3 regions of the Lactobacillus sp. ESL0703 genome follow, and region 1 is predicted to be linked to each of the others. Evidence: predicted binding sites of a transcription regulator. Region 1 holds the regulator's gene; each other region holds the start of a gene.

Region 1 (4,910 bases):
TACTGCGGTTGAATGTACTAATGATTTATCATATGCAACTATTTATTACAGTATTCTCTCTGATAATCCTAAGAAAGAAGAAGAAGCTGCTGCCGGCTTAGAAAAGGCTAAGGGAATGATGCGTCACTTGCTTGGGCAAATTTTGACGGTTTACAAAGTTCCTGAATTGATTTTTAAGCGCGACAACTCTGTTAAATATGGTAGTAAAATCGATAAGTTAATTGCTGATTTAAAAAAGCAAGAAGCAGATCGTAATAATTAAAAAGGGCGCCTTTGTGGCGCTTTTTTAATGAAGACAGGTTTGAAAAATGTTAAACGGAATTTTAGTAATTGATAAGGCTACGGGAATGACGAGCGCTGATGTCGTGTATCATTTGCGTAAGGCCTTGCACATCAAAAAAATTGGACATGCTGGAACACTTGATCCCGATGTTACTGGGGTATTGCCAATTGCGATTGGTCAAGCAACTAAGCTGATTGAATTAATGCATGCGCAAAACAAAAAGTATGAGGGTACTGGCATTTTGGGCTATGCTACTGATAGCTATGATATTAGTGGTAAAACTCTAGCAACTAAAAATGTAACTGAACCAATTTCAGCAGATGTGATTAAGCAAGGGATGCAGTCGTTCATTGGTAGAATTGAGCAGGTACCACCGATTTACTCGGCAGTACGTGTTAATGGCAAGCACTTATATGAATATGCACGTGCGGGAATTGAAGTTGAACGACCTAAAAGACAAGTTGACGTTCTAGCTTATAATTTAACGGGGCAACCAAGTTTTGATCCGGAAAAAGGTCAAGAAGAATTCAGCTTTGCAATTGAATGCAGTAAGGGGACTTACGTACGTTCATTAGTCAATGATTTGGGGCAGAAGCTGGGTGTGCCAGCTGTGATGAGTAAGTTGCGGCGAACAGCCAGTTCAGGATTTGACATTAATCAGGCAGTTAGCTTGGATGAGATTATTGCCGATCCGGCGAAAGCTGAACAACTAATTCAGCCGATTGATGCTTTTTTTAAAAATTATCCGCAAGTTGATTTGACTACAGGTCAGTGGTTAAAAGTGAAAAATGGCGCTGCGATTGCTTTAGAAACTGATGCAAATCAGGTTGCATTACGATACAATAATAAGGTTAAGGCAATTTATCAAAAGGATGCAGAAAAGTACCGTCCCGACTTGATGCTCTTGCAAAATGAATAGGTGAAATGAAGGTCTTATTGTGCAAATTATCCATTTAACTCATCCAGTTAAAGAAAATTTAATTCCAAGTAAAATTGTGTTAGCGTTGGGCTTTTTTGATGGTGTTCATCGCGGGCACCAGCACTTGATTGAATTAGCCCGTACAACAGCACGCGAGAAGCAGTTGCCGCTTGTCGTAATGACATTTGATCGTCATCCAAAAGAAGTTTATCAAAAGTCACAAGTTGTTTATATTGATAGTCTAGATGAAAAAGCTTACAAAATGGAACAATTAGGTGTAGATTACCTACTTGTGATGCATTTTAATACCGGCTTTAGTAAATTGTCAGCACAGGAATTCGTCGATCAAATTATTGTACGGCTAAAAGCGGATACTGTTGTTGCTGGCTTTGATTACACTTATGGCCCCAAAGACATTGCCAATATGAAGAATTTTCCTAAATTTGCTAAGGGTAGATTCAAGATTATTGATGTGCCAAAGCAAACTTATGATGGTCAAAAAATTGGTTCAACGGAAATTAGACGAGCAATTAGTAGCGGTGATATGAAGCTGGCAGCACAGCTTTTAGGTTCGCCGTATGTGATGTCTGGAATTGTTGGCCATGGCTTACGAAATGGTCACAAGCTCGGCTATCCAACTGCTAATTTGGTTTGGACTGAGAACAAGGTTTTACCTAAAGTGGGCGTTTATGCAACTAAAACAAACATTGGCGGCAAATGGTATGATTCCATGACCAGTGTTGGCTACAATGTTACTATTAATGAAGGTAAACGTATTTTTATTGAATCTAACCTGTTTGGCTTCGATCAAGAAGCATACGGGGAAAAGATGATTATCAAATGGTACAAGTATACGCGAGGCGAAATCAAGTTTGCAAATCTTGCAGAATTAAAAAAACAAATGGCGCATGACGAAGCAGAGATAAAGGCTTACTTTGCTGATAAATAAAGACTTCCACCTACCTTAAAAAGTAGGTGGAAATTTTTAATTGCTGGAAAATGTAAATATTTTTAGCACTCGGCTTGACATTCTGCTAAATGCTAGTATCATAATAATTGTTAGCACAAAAGATATGAGAGTGCTAAAAGTGAGGGCGATATTTATGTTGACCGAGCGTCAAGAACTTATTTTAAAAACAATCATTAACGATTTTACACAGACTCATGATCCGGTAGGTTCAAAGACGGTAATGAGTCAGTTGCCGATTAAAGTATCGAGTGCAACAATCAGGAACGAAATGGCTGTTTTGGAAGATCGAGGGCTGATTGAAAAAACTCATTCCTCTAGTGGACGAGTTCCTTCTACTGAAGGCTATCGCTATTATCTTGATAATCTAGTTGAGCCGCTGCAGATTACTGAATCTGTTTACACTAAGATTATTAATCAGCTTGACCGTCCATTTCATCAAGTAAACGAAATCGTTCAGGAAGCAGCTAGAATCTTATCCGATTTAACCAACTATACAGCTTTTGCGGAAGGGCCAGAAAGCCGCGATGTGACCGTAACGGGTTTTCGCATTGTGCCACTGGTTGGTCGGCAAGTAATGGCAATTTTGGTTACCAGTGATGGCAGCGTACAAAATCAAGTTTATCACTTGCCACGCAATATTCATGGTGATGAAATCGAAAAAGCTGTTCGCATGATTAATGATGAACTGGTTGGTAAGAGCTTAGCTGAAATTACGCCGGAGATGCTTAGTAAAGCCTTGGGTGAAAATGCCAACAGTAAGCATGCTAGTGAGCTGATTGAGTTAGTTGAAGATGTCATTAACGATGCTGCCAGCGAACAATTATATGTTGATGGTCAGATCAATTTATTGAATAATTCTTCGACTAATGATGTTTCAGATATCCGTTCATTATATGAACTGGTTGACCACGATGATTTGCTTGCAAATCTTGAAGCCTATAAGCCAACTTCCAATTCAGGACGTTTTCCTGTTAGAGTTAGCTTAGGTTCAGAATTACCAAACGAGTTATTAAAGGATTACAGTCTGTTAACTGCAGAATATAGTGTTGGTTCGCATGGCAAAGGCATTATTGCCTTGCTGGGCCCAACTAATATGCCGTATTCACAAGTAATCGGCTTGCTTGAATATTTTAGAAATGAACTTGCAAAAAAGTTGCTTGAATACTACGGCCGATTTAAATAAAGGAGGTTAGCTGTGAGTAAAAAAGATTTAGATCAAACAGAAGTAACTGCTGAAAATTCAGAATCAGAAAATGAAACAAAAGAGCAGACTACTGAAGCTAACAAACAAGAAAAAACACCTGAGCAAAAGCTTCAAGAAGAATTAACTAAGGCGCAAGCTGATAGTAAAGATTTTGAAGATAAGTATTTGCGTAGTCAGGCAGAAATGCAGAATATGCAGGGCCGTTATAATAAAGAACGGGCTCAATTAATTAAGTACGAATCACAATCTTTAGCTAAGGATGTTCTACCAGCAATGGATAATTTAGAGCGGGCTTTGGCTACTGAAGTTGATGATGAAGCATCGAAGCAACTAAAGAAGGGTGTACAAATGACACTTGATTCTTTAGTTAAGGCCATGAAAGATCACGGAATTAGTGAAATTGAGGCTGAAGGTGTTAAATTTGATCCGACACTGCATCAAGCTGTACAAACAGTTGCAGCCAGCAGCGATGATCAAAAGGACCACGTTGTCCAAGTTTTACAAAAAGGATATCAATATAAAGACCGTACATTAAGACCAGCAATGGTTGTTGTTGCACAATAGTGAAAGGATGTTAATCAATGTCAAAAGTTATCGGAATCGACCTCGGAACGACTAACTCAGCAGTTGCCGTTCTTGAAGGAAAAGAACCCAAAATTATTACTAACCCAGAAGGTAACCGGACTACACCATCAGTAGTTGCTTTCAAAGACGGTGAAATTCAAGTTGGTGAAGTTGCCAAGCGGCAAGCAATCACTAATCCAAATACTGTCATTTCAATTAAGCGTCACATGGGTGAAGCAGATTACAAAGTTAAGATTGGTGACAAGTCCTACACTCCTCAAGAAATTTCAGCAATGATTTTGCAATACATTAAGAAATTCTCTGAAGATTACTTAGGCGAAAAGGTTACTGACGCTGTTGTTACTGTTCCTGCATACTTCAACGACGCACAACGTCAAGCTACTAAAGATGCTGGTAAGATTGCTGGTTTAGACATTAAGCGGATTATCAACGAACCTACTGCTTCTTCACTTGCTTACGGCCTTGATAAAGATGCTGAAGATGAAAAAGTCTTAGTTTACGACCTTGGTGGTGGTACTTTCGACGTTTCCGTATTGCAATTAGGTGACGGCGTCTTCCAAGTGTTATCAACTAACGGTGATACTCACCTTGGTGGTGACGACTTTGATAACAAGATCATGGATTGGCTCATCCAAAACTTCAAGGATGAAAATGGTGTTGACTTATCTAAAGACAAGATGGCTTTACAACGGTTAAAGGATGCTGCTGAAAAGGCTAAAAAGGACTTGTCTGGTGTATCATCAACTCACATTTCCTTACCGTTCATTTCTGCTGGTGAAGCTGGACCTTTGCACCTTGAAACTGACTTAACTCGTGCTAAGTTTGACGAATTAACCAGTGACTTGGTTGACCGTACTAAGGTTGCTTTTGACAATGCCTTAAAGGATGCTGATTTAACAGTTAGCGACATTGATAAAGTTATCCTAAACGGTGGTTCAACAAGAATTCC
Region 2 (4,910 bases), on a different contig from region 1:
AAATCAAATTATTCAAAAAGGGCACGGAAACTTCCGTGCCCTTTTATTAATTATCAAATCTTTAATCGATTGTTTGTACCCAGCCTTCAGGACCAGTCTTATCACCATATTGAATAGCAATCAGTTCATTGTACAACTTGGTCGTAACTGGGCCAGTCTTGTCTTCACTGTAAATGACGTGCTTTTGATCGTTATAGGTAATCGAACCAACCGGCGAAATTACAGCTGCCGTGCCCATTGCACCAGCTTCTTTCATGTTAAAGGCTTCTTCCAAAGTAATTTGCCGTTCAACAGGATTCAAGCCTTGACGTTTAGCAACTTCAAGCAGCGATTTTTTAGTAATAGAAATCAAAATTGATTCAGATTTTGGTGTTACAAACTGACCTTCTTGAGTAATACCGAAGAAGTTGGCACCACCGAACTCATCAACATACTTGTGTTCACGTGGGTCAAGATACAAGCAATCAGCAAAGCCTTCCTTATGTGCCTCAACTGATGGCAGCAGGCTGCTGGCATAATTACCTGATGTCTTAGCTTGACCGGTACCAGCATAAGCAGCACGATCGTATGGACTAACTTTATAAGCTGCTGGATTCAAGCCCTTAATATATGCACCTACTGGTGTTGCAAAAATCCGCAAAGTATATTCTGTTGCTGCTGCAACTCCCAAAGCCTGCGAAGTTCCAATCATAAATGGCCGAACATAAAGTGTTGCACCACTATCATATGGTGGAACGTATTCTTTATTAGCCAAAACAACTTGCTTAACAGCCTCAACGAACTTGTCTTCGGGATAAGGAGGCATTGCTAACCGTTCAGCTGACAAAGCAAACCGATGGGCATTTTGGTCTGGACGAAAGAGATTAATTTTGCCATCTTTTCTCCGATAAGCCTTTAGTCCTTCAAAAATTTCCTGACCATAGTGCAAGACTTCTGCACCTTCAGAAAGGGTCACAGTCGAATCTTCAACTAACTTACCTTCTTGCCATTCACCATCTTTATACTTAGCTTCATAGCGATATGGCAGATCGCGATATTCAAAGCCGAGATTATTCCAATCAAGATCTTCTATCTTTTGTTTCATCAAAGTGCCTCCAATTTTTTAATCCTTGGGATAGATATGAAAACTCAAACCAAATTATTTTCATAATTATTTAATTGTTACCTAATTTAAACCATAAAGATACAGATGTCAATAGTAGATCGAAGCTTTACTACATATATACTAAAAAAACGTCACTTCCAAAAAAGTGACGTTTTCCACATTAAATTATTTCTCTTCTTTTTCGACTTTTTCAGCTTCGGCTTCTACTTTAGGATTAATATCCAATATTGCCTCGCCGTTCAAGTATACGTGCTGATCATCAGCAGTAAACTTAACTTCCTTGGTGTCCGGTTCCTTCATCAATAATTTGGCAATTGGTGTTTCCAAATCCTGTTCAACTACCCGACGCAATGGCCGTGCACCGAACTTCTTGTCATAGCCCTTCTCTGCAAGATAAGCTTTCGTTTCATGTGAAACATCAACCGTGATTTTTCTCTTAGCAAGAACCTTGTCCATCTTCTTGAGGTAAATGTCGATAATCTTAGTCATATCTTCTTCACTAAGAGAGTTAAATGGCACAATTGCATCAAGCCGGTTCAAAAATTCTGGTCTAAAGTAGGCTTCTAATGCCTTAATCATCTTATCATGGTCAACCTTGCCGTCTTTAAGCAGATTATCGGAGAAGCCAGCATTAGAAGTCATAATCAAGATTGTATCCTTAAAGGAAACCGTTCTTCCTTGTGCATCCGTTAAGCGACCATCGTCCATAATCTGCAAAAGTGCGTTAAAGACTTGTGGATTAGCCTTTTCGATTTCATCAAACAAAATCAAACTGTATGGTTGATGGCGAACTTTTTCAGTTAATTGACCGCCTTCACCATAACCAACATAACCCGGAGCAGAACCGATCAGCTTATTAACTGCCATTTGATCTTGATATTCTGACATATCAAGTCTAATTAAGTGATTTTCACCACCAAACAACTGAATTGCTAGTTGTTTAGCTAATTCTGTCTTACCGACACCAGTTGGTCCAGTCAGTAAGAACGAACCAGTCGGACGATCATTATCCTTAAATACTTGCTTACGTGCAATCGCATCAGTAATAATATCAATGGCATTATCTTGGTCGATGACGGCTTTCTTCAGGCGTTTAGCTAAGTCAAGATTATGTTGACCCTCACTTGCATGCAATTCGCTCATCGGAATCTTGGTTCTTGCTTCAATTAAAGCATAGATATCTTGATCCGTAACCCTTGGAGTTGCAACATCATGAACGTGATCCTTTTTATCGGTCAATTCTTGAATTTGCTTCTTCAAATCACTAGCCTTAGCGTAATCTTCCTTTTCAGCGGCCTCTTTCTTTTCGTGTTCAAGGCGCTCAATCCGCTCCTGCAGACTAGCTTCATCTTCTGGAACTGTATCTAAGCCCTTCTTAGCACCAGCTTCATCCATTAAGTCGATTGCCTTATCTGGCAAATGCCGACCTTGAATATAACGCTGCGACAATTCAACAGCTAGGCGCAAAGCACTGTCATCATACTTAACATGGTGATAATCTTCATACTTCTTCTTTAAGCCTTCCAAAATTTTAACGGTCACATCAGCCGACGGTTCTGGTACCTGTACTGGTTGGAACCGGCGTGCCAAAGCCGCATCATTTTCAATTCTACGGTATTCACCGGTGGTTGTGGCTCCAATTAAGTTCAAGTCGCCACTTGCCAAAGCTGGCTTTAAGATGTTTGCGGCATCCCCGCTATTGTTTTCGGAGTCAGTTGAACCAGCACCAACAATGTTGTGCAGTTCATCAATGAACAAGATAATATTTGGATCCTTCTTAGCTTGATCGATGACCTTCTTCAAGCGCTCTTCAAAGCTGCCCCGCAGGCTAGAGCCGGCAACCATATCATTAATGTTAACATCAATAATATGCTTATCCTTCATCTTGTCCGGAACATCGCCGCTCGCAATCTTTTGGGCCAGACCTTCAACAATCGCTGTCTTACCAACACCAGCAGGACCGACCAATACCGGATTATTCTTTTTCCGCCGGCTTAAAATTTCAATTACTTCTTTAATCTGCTCATCACGACCAATTACTGGATCGTATTTATGTTCCTTAGCTTGTTCAACCAAGTCAACGCCAATTGGCTTCTCCTGCTTTTGTTCTGGACCTGCTGCCTGTCCCTGACCGTTTAAATTCTGTGGTGACAGATTCATGTTGCCTGAATAATGGATCGGAATTGAACCACTATTTGAATCATTCAGATTACCAAAGAAAGAATCATTTAATTCGTTAAATAACTTATCAAAATCATTATCAAAGTATGCCATTTATTAACACCCCTTATTGTAGTTTTCAATCTTAATTAGCACTCTAAACATTCGAGTGCTAATTTCTTTACATCCCAAAGTATAACAGGTTATCCACAAATAGCAAATTATTTAGCTCACTTTTTCCACAAATCACTAAATTCCTTAATCTTTACTTTGCTAAAACAAAAAAATGCTGATAAACCAGCATTTTTTATAGCTTAATTATTTTTATTTTGATACAAAGCATAATGCTTACGCAAATATTTGGCAGTCAGACTGGTCCCTGTTTGAGAAATATCCACAGGTCGGCCGCTAATAACAATCTTGCCTCCTTGCTGACCGCCACGAGGTCCCATGTCAATCATATAATCACTATTCGCAATCACATCTAGGTCATGTGTAATTGTAATAATTGTTGCCTGTTGGGCTAACAATTTTTGCAAAATATTTAATAGCGTCCGCACATCATACGGATGCAAACCCACAGTTGGTTCATCAAAGACAAATAAGCTGCCCTTTTGCTTGCGGTGTAAGTGACTAGTTAATTTAAGCCGCTGCGCCTCACCACCAGACAAGGCTGGGGTTGACTCACCTAAATGCAGGTAACCTAGACCCATATCATGTAAAGTGGTGACTGTTTGTTCAATCGCCGGCACTTCCGCAAACAATCCGTCTTTGAGCGCATCATCAACCGAAAGTGCTAGAACATCCGCAATACTCAAGCCCTGCCATTTAACCTGTAAGACCTTGGAATTATACCGACGCCCACCACAGACAGAACAAGTTTCGACCATATCGGGTAAATACTGAATATCAAGTGCAATTACCCCCGTACCACCACAAGCTGGACACGCGCCTTCTTTATTATTGTAAGAAAAATGCGTCACCTTGTAATTCAACTTTTTTGCCAATGGCTGCTTAGCGAATAATTTGCGTAAATTCGTCATGATGTCGGTATAGGTCGCAACCGTCGACCGCTGATTTTTACCAACCGGGGCAGAATCGACGCTAACCACATTGGTAATACCACTAGCTGACAGGTCTTTAACCCAAGCTGGTATCGCCTCATGGTTTTTTTGCGCCTTAAGTGCCGGTAACAGTGAATCAAGAATCATTGTTGTCTTGCCGGCACCAGAAAAGCCGGTAATTGAAGTCAGCCGCCCCACCGGAATCTGTGCGTGAACGTCATGCAAATTAAACCGGTCAGTAACCGTAAACGTAATCTTGCCTTTGGCAAACAAGGTGGCTGCTCGAGCCTGTGGTCTAACTTCTAAAGGTGCATTTCCCGTTAAGTAAGGACCAATATGCGAATTTTCATCCTGCTTAATCTGCTCCGGCGTACCCTGAGCAATAATCTGGCCGCCCTGACTACCAGAACCTGGACCAATTTCAACAATCCAATCAGCAGCATTAATAATTGAAGTTTCATGGTCAACAACTACTAGAGAATTGCCCTGATTAACCAATTCGTGAAAAACATCGATCAAACCCGCCACATTATCAGGATGCAGACCAACCGACGGTTCATCTAAAACATACAGTACTCCCG
Region 3 (4,910 bases), on a different contig from region 1:
AGCAGCACGAGTTGAGTTCAAGGCATCTTCGATCCGGTAACGGCGTTCCTTCAATTCAGTTTCAGTAGCAGCACCAACGTGAATAACTGCAACACCACCAGTTAATTTAGCCAAACGTTCTTGCAACTTCTTCTTGTCAAAGTCAGAAGTAGTTTCATCGATTTGCTTTCTAATTGAATCTTCACGATCCTTGATTGCTTCATCAGAACCAGCACCATCAACAATTGTAGTTGAGTCCTTAGTAACTGTAATCCGGCGAGCTTGACCTAATTGGTCAAGTGAAGTGTCCTTCAATTCAAGACCCAAGTCTTCAGTAATTACAGTACCACCAGTCAATGCAGCGATATCTTGTAATTGTTCCTTGCGGCTGTCACCGAAGCCAGGTGCTTTAACACCAACAACGTTGAAAGTACCACGAACCTTGTTCAAAACAAGTGTTGGCAATGCTTCACCATCAATATCGTCAGCAATGATTAACAATGACTTTCCTTGTTGTACAATTTCTTGCAATAATGGCAAAATGTCTTGAATGTTAGAAATCTTCTTGTCGGTAATCAAAATGTATGGATTATCGAGGTCAGCTTCCATCTTGTCGTTGTCAGTTACCATGTATTGTGACAAGTAACCGCGATCGAATTGCATCCCTTCAACAACTGATAATTCAGTTTCAATACCACGAGAATCTTCAATAGTAATTACACCATCGTTGCCAACTTTTTCCATTGCGTCAGCAATTAAATTACCAACTTCTTTAGAAGCACTTGAAACAGCAGCAACTTGAGCGATTTGGTCTTTTGAAGAAACTGTATGGCTGATCTTGTGTAATTCATCAGTTACAGCCTTAGTAGCCTTTTCAATTCCGCGGCGAACACCAACTGGGTTAGCACCAGCAGTTACGTTCTTCATTCCTTCACGAATAATTGCTTGGGTCAAAACAACGGCAGTAGTTGTACCGTCACCAGCGATATCGTTGGTCTTTTGAGCAGCTTCAGCAACTAACTTAGCACCCATGTTTTCGTAATGGTCCTTCAATTCAATTGCCTTGGCAATTGTAACACCATCGTTAGTAATTTCTGGGTTGCCATATGATTGCTCTAAAACAACGTTGCGTCCCTTAGGACCAATAGTTGTCTTAACAGTATCAGCTAGCTTGTCAACACCCTTTAATAGGGAACGTCTTGCGTTTTCTGAAAATTTAATATCTTTTGCCATTTTCATTCGCTCCTTAATTACTTAACAACTGCTAAAATATCTTTTTCATGAAGAACTAAGTATTCTTCGCCTTCATGTTTAACATTAGTGCCAGAGTACTTATCGTATAAAACGACGTCGCCCTTCTTAACAGTCATTGGAATCTTGTCACCAGTTTGAGTATAAGTACCTTCACCTACAGCGACAACTTCACCTTCAGTTGGCTTTTCTTTAGCATTTGATGCTAAGACAATGCCACCAACAGATTTTTCTTCTTCTTCTTTAACTTTTACGATCACGCGATCACCGATTGGTTGTAACACGATTGCCTCCTAAAATTAAATTTGATAATTTTTATTTTCTTTATATCAGTTAGCACTCTTATTAGCTAAGTGCTAACTTACAAATATGATAATAACCTCTTTTGCCAAAAAATGCAAGAAAAATTAGCACTTTTTTACTTAAAGTGCTAATTTTATTTTTTGCAAGTTCTTAATTCCCATAACTTCGCATATAATTCAATGTTTTTTCTATCTTTTTTGATTAATTCAGCCACAACAAAACCCCTGAGATTAACTTCAGGGGTTCCTATTAACTAATATTTATGAAAGAAATACTACCAAATTAGTACGCGCTTCTTGGGCGATAGCCACATGCCGTCAGTCTTCTTAACCTTAAAGACCTTGTAGAAATCCGGTTGGCACTGCACTTGGACATTAACCCTCAAAGCATCAGGTGAGTGAACATCGTTGGCAAGCAAGTATTGCGTCCATTCTGGGCTTGCTTTTAACCGCCAAATTCGGGCGTAATTTTTAAAGAGTTCACGTAAGCTAACATGATCTTTCTTAGCAGCAGCTATAGCTACAGATAAGCCACCTTGATCGGCAATATTTTCCGATACTGTCAGCTTACCGCTAACCTTTTTACCGCCATATTTGATACCGTCAAATAATTTGATTTCTGCATTAACACGCTTATTAAATGCTACGTGATCTTTTTTAGTCCACCAATTATGCAGACTGCCATATTTATCAAACTTAGCACCATTATTGTCAAAGGCATGAGAAATTTCATGACCAACAACTGTACCAATGCCACCCAAGTTAGCAGCCTCACTTTGCTTCTTACTATAAAATGGGGCTTGCAAGATAGCTGCAGGAATATTGATATCATTTCGCTCATCATTATAAAAAGCATTAACTTCATCACCAGTAATGCTCCAGTCGTCACGATCAACTGGTTCATCTAACTCTGAGACCATTTCTTTAGTGGTCTTGATATCCATTGCTTTTTGATTAGCATACAAACTACCGCCTTGGCTTGCTGGAACATCATAAAAGTCCGTAACATCGTCTGGGTACCCAACCTTGACCTTCATTGCCTTTAATTTGGCGATTGCTTTTTGTCTAGTTGACTTAGACAGCCACTTATTCTTTTGCAAACGTTGTTCGTAAGTTTTTAAAATTTCTTCAACCATCTTAGTGACGTCTTTTTTAGCAGCAGGACCAAAATAAGTTTGACCATAATATTCACCTATTAAGTCGTCAAATTCACTATCTGTAATTGCAAAAGCTTGCTTTGCAGTTGAAGGCAATTCTTTTTGACCAGTTTCTGCCTGCGCAAATGGAGCGCTAGCGTCAATAAATTGCTGTGACAAATCCCCGGCAACGCTATTAATGAATTCAACAATCATCCAGCCCTTAATTTCAGCGAAGTTATCCTTATTAAGCAACCCATTAACATTATTCAAAAAGTCTGGATCCGTGACAATAATCTGATCAGGTTCTTTGCCGATTGCTCCCTTTAAAAATCCAGCCATATCAAAGTTGTCAAATTTTGCTTCAAAATCTTTGACACTCATTGGATGATAATTGCTAGTTACTTCAGCACTATCTTCAGCTGACTTAGTGTTTTGAACGATCTTACTATCAAACTTAATTGCGTTTTCAGCATAAGTAGTGGCTTCATCTTCCGGCACGCCAGCTAATTTCAATAGGTTGATAGATTGCTTTTGATAAATATCAAGTAACTTTTTCGAATTGGGATCCTGATAGCTAGTAGCGTCAGATAAAATCGTTCCCGCAGAGCCAAAATAGAGGGCATTCTTGCGGGCGTTTTTCAAATCAGGCTCAACCTCCCAGCCAATCGGCAGCGGCATCATTTCATTAAATAATTTTGCAGCGTTGGTATTAAAATCAGCAAAATCCTTAATATTTTCCAGTTCTGCCAAATCCTTCTTAATTGGATGAGCACCATCACGGTTACGTTGATCCATATCTAGAGCTTGCTTATAAAAATCAACGACTTTGGCAAAATTAGGGATATTCGGCAGCGGCTTTTTGCCATTAGCAAAAGCTGCCATATCTTGACTTAATTCCGTGTTCACCTTAGTTGAAAGCTCATCAAGAGTACCTGTACTAACACCATCAGCTGGTATTTTAGCTTGCTTTAACCATTTAGAATTAACAGCTAAATACAGATTATCTTGCGGACGCATACCAACTTTAGGTTTAAGTAAGTTGCCAATACCCCCGCGTTTTCCTTTAACTTGCTTACTGCGATGTTGCGTAGTTTTACTCTTACTAGTGGCAGCTAAAACCGGCTGACTGAGATAATTACTAGTATTAGTTAAAACAAGCGACCCACTCATTATAATGGCAGTCAGTACTGCTATTATTTTCGATTTTTTCTTCATTTACTTACCTCATGTACAAGTAACTTAATTATTCAAGTTTTATTATAGCAATATTTGACTGCAACAAATATATTTTTTTGTGCAAAGTATTCTTCATTACAGCTTCAATTTAATCAACTGCTTGGCACACATAATGCAAATAGAAATAATCATTGCACTAACAGCGATTACAAAAATCAAATGACCATCCACCTTGACCAAAAAGCCACTAATTACTGACATCATTGGACCCATCATTCTTGTTAAAGTTGTTGACGCCGAAGTTACCATCCCGCGATATTCTTTTTTGGTTAGTGCTTGCACAATTGTGAAAAAGTTAGCCTGCGACCACACACTGCCAACTGATACTAGGACATAGCCAATCGTCACTAGCCAAAATGAATGCAATCCTAGCATGACACTAAAGCCAATTAAAATAACTAAACCACTGATTAGCAGCTGCGAGCCAACTGTAAATCTTTGATTAAAATGTAAATAAATAAAATTTGCAGTAATTCCAGCAACTGAAGCTACTGTATAAAAGATGCTAATTTGCGTAACCGATACTTTCAGCGTTTGTTTTAAAATAAACGTTAACATTGGCACCACAACTTGAAAACCTAAGTTAGCTGCCAAAAAGCCAATAATTAACCATTTTAAGTGAAAGTCATGCCAAATAAATTGCAATCCCGCAATAGTTTTATGAGCAATATTTTTAGTTGTAGCTATCGACTTTTCTTCCGGTAGCTCCTTAATTGTTACTGCTAAATATGCAAAACTAACGCTATCCAATAAAAAGCCAGTAAAATAGCCGACTAGATTAATTATCAGGGATGCAATTCCGGGACCAAACATGCGCTGAACTGAAGAAATCAGCCCAACACTTCCCGATACCTGAGCCAACTCTTGCGGCGACAGATTTTGGGCAATCATGGTCTGATAACCAACCCAAGATAGTAGGTCAAAAAAGCCAAAAGCAAAAATTATTACCAAAATGCTCCACAAAGGTAAGTGATTGTTAATCATTGTTGGTACAAATAATGCC

What was found. Region 1 encodes HrcA, which represses chaperone genes, less so after heat shock. Its sites were predicted from a motif close to TTAGCACTCNNNNNNNNNGAGTGCTAA; they were not measured.
Region 2: PT278_RS02950 (ATP-dependent Clp protease ATP-binding subunit) is a predicted target of HrcA. The motif match lies at 3,415-3,441, and genes of this name have one in related genera.
Region 3: groES (co-chaperone GroES) is a predicted target of HrcA. The motif match lies at 1,564-1,590, and genes of this name have one in related genera.

What each region holds. Positions count from the first base shown of each region.
Region 1 is NZ_JAQTIB010000001.1:170,922-175,831, forward strand. It holds gene PT278_RS00695 (ribosome-binding factor A) at 1-262, shown strand, start outside; gene truB (tRNA pseudouridine(55) synthase TruB) at 309-1,202, shown strand; gene ribF (riboflavin biosynthesis protein RibF) at 1,222-2,151, shown strand; gene hrcA (heat-inducible transcriptional repressor HrcA) at 2,306-3,355, shown strand; gene grpE (nucleotide exchange factor GrpE) at 3,368-3,940, shown strand; gene dnaK (molecular chaperone DnaK) at 3,958-4,910, shown strand, end outside.
Region 2 is NZ_JAQTIB010000002.1:84,022-88,931, reverse strand. It holds gene PT278_RS02955 (branched-chain amino acid aminotransferase) at 62-1,087, opposite strand; gene PT278_RS02950 (ATP-dependent Clp protease ATP-binding subunit) at 1,271-3,379, opposite strand; gene PT278_RS02945 (AAA family ATPase) at 3,580-4,910, opposite strand, start outside.
Region 3 is NZ_JAQTIB010000002.1:493,351-498,260, reverse strand. It holds gene groL (chaperonin GroEL) at 1-1,212, opposite strand, end outside; gene groES (co-chaperone GroES) at 1,230-1,514, opposite strand; gene PT278_RS04965 (M13 family metallopeptidase) at 1,808-3,688, opposite strand; gene PT278_RS04960 (MFS transporter) at 3,983-4,910, opposite strand, start outside.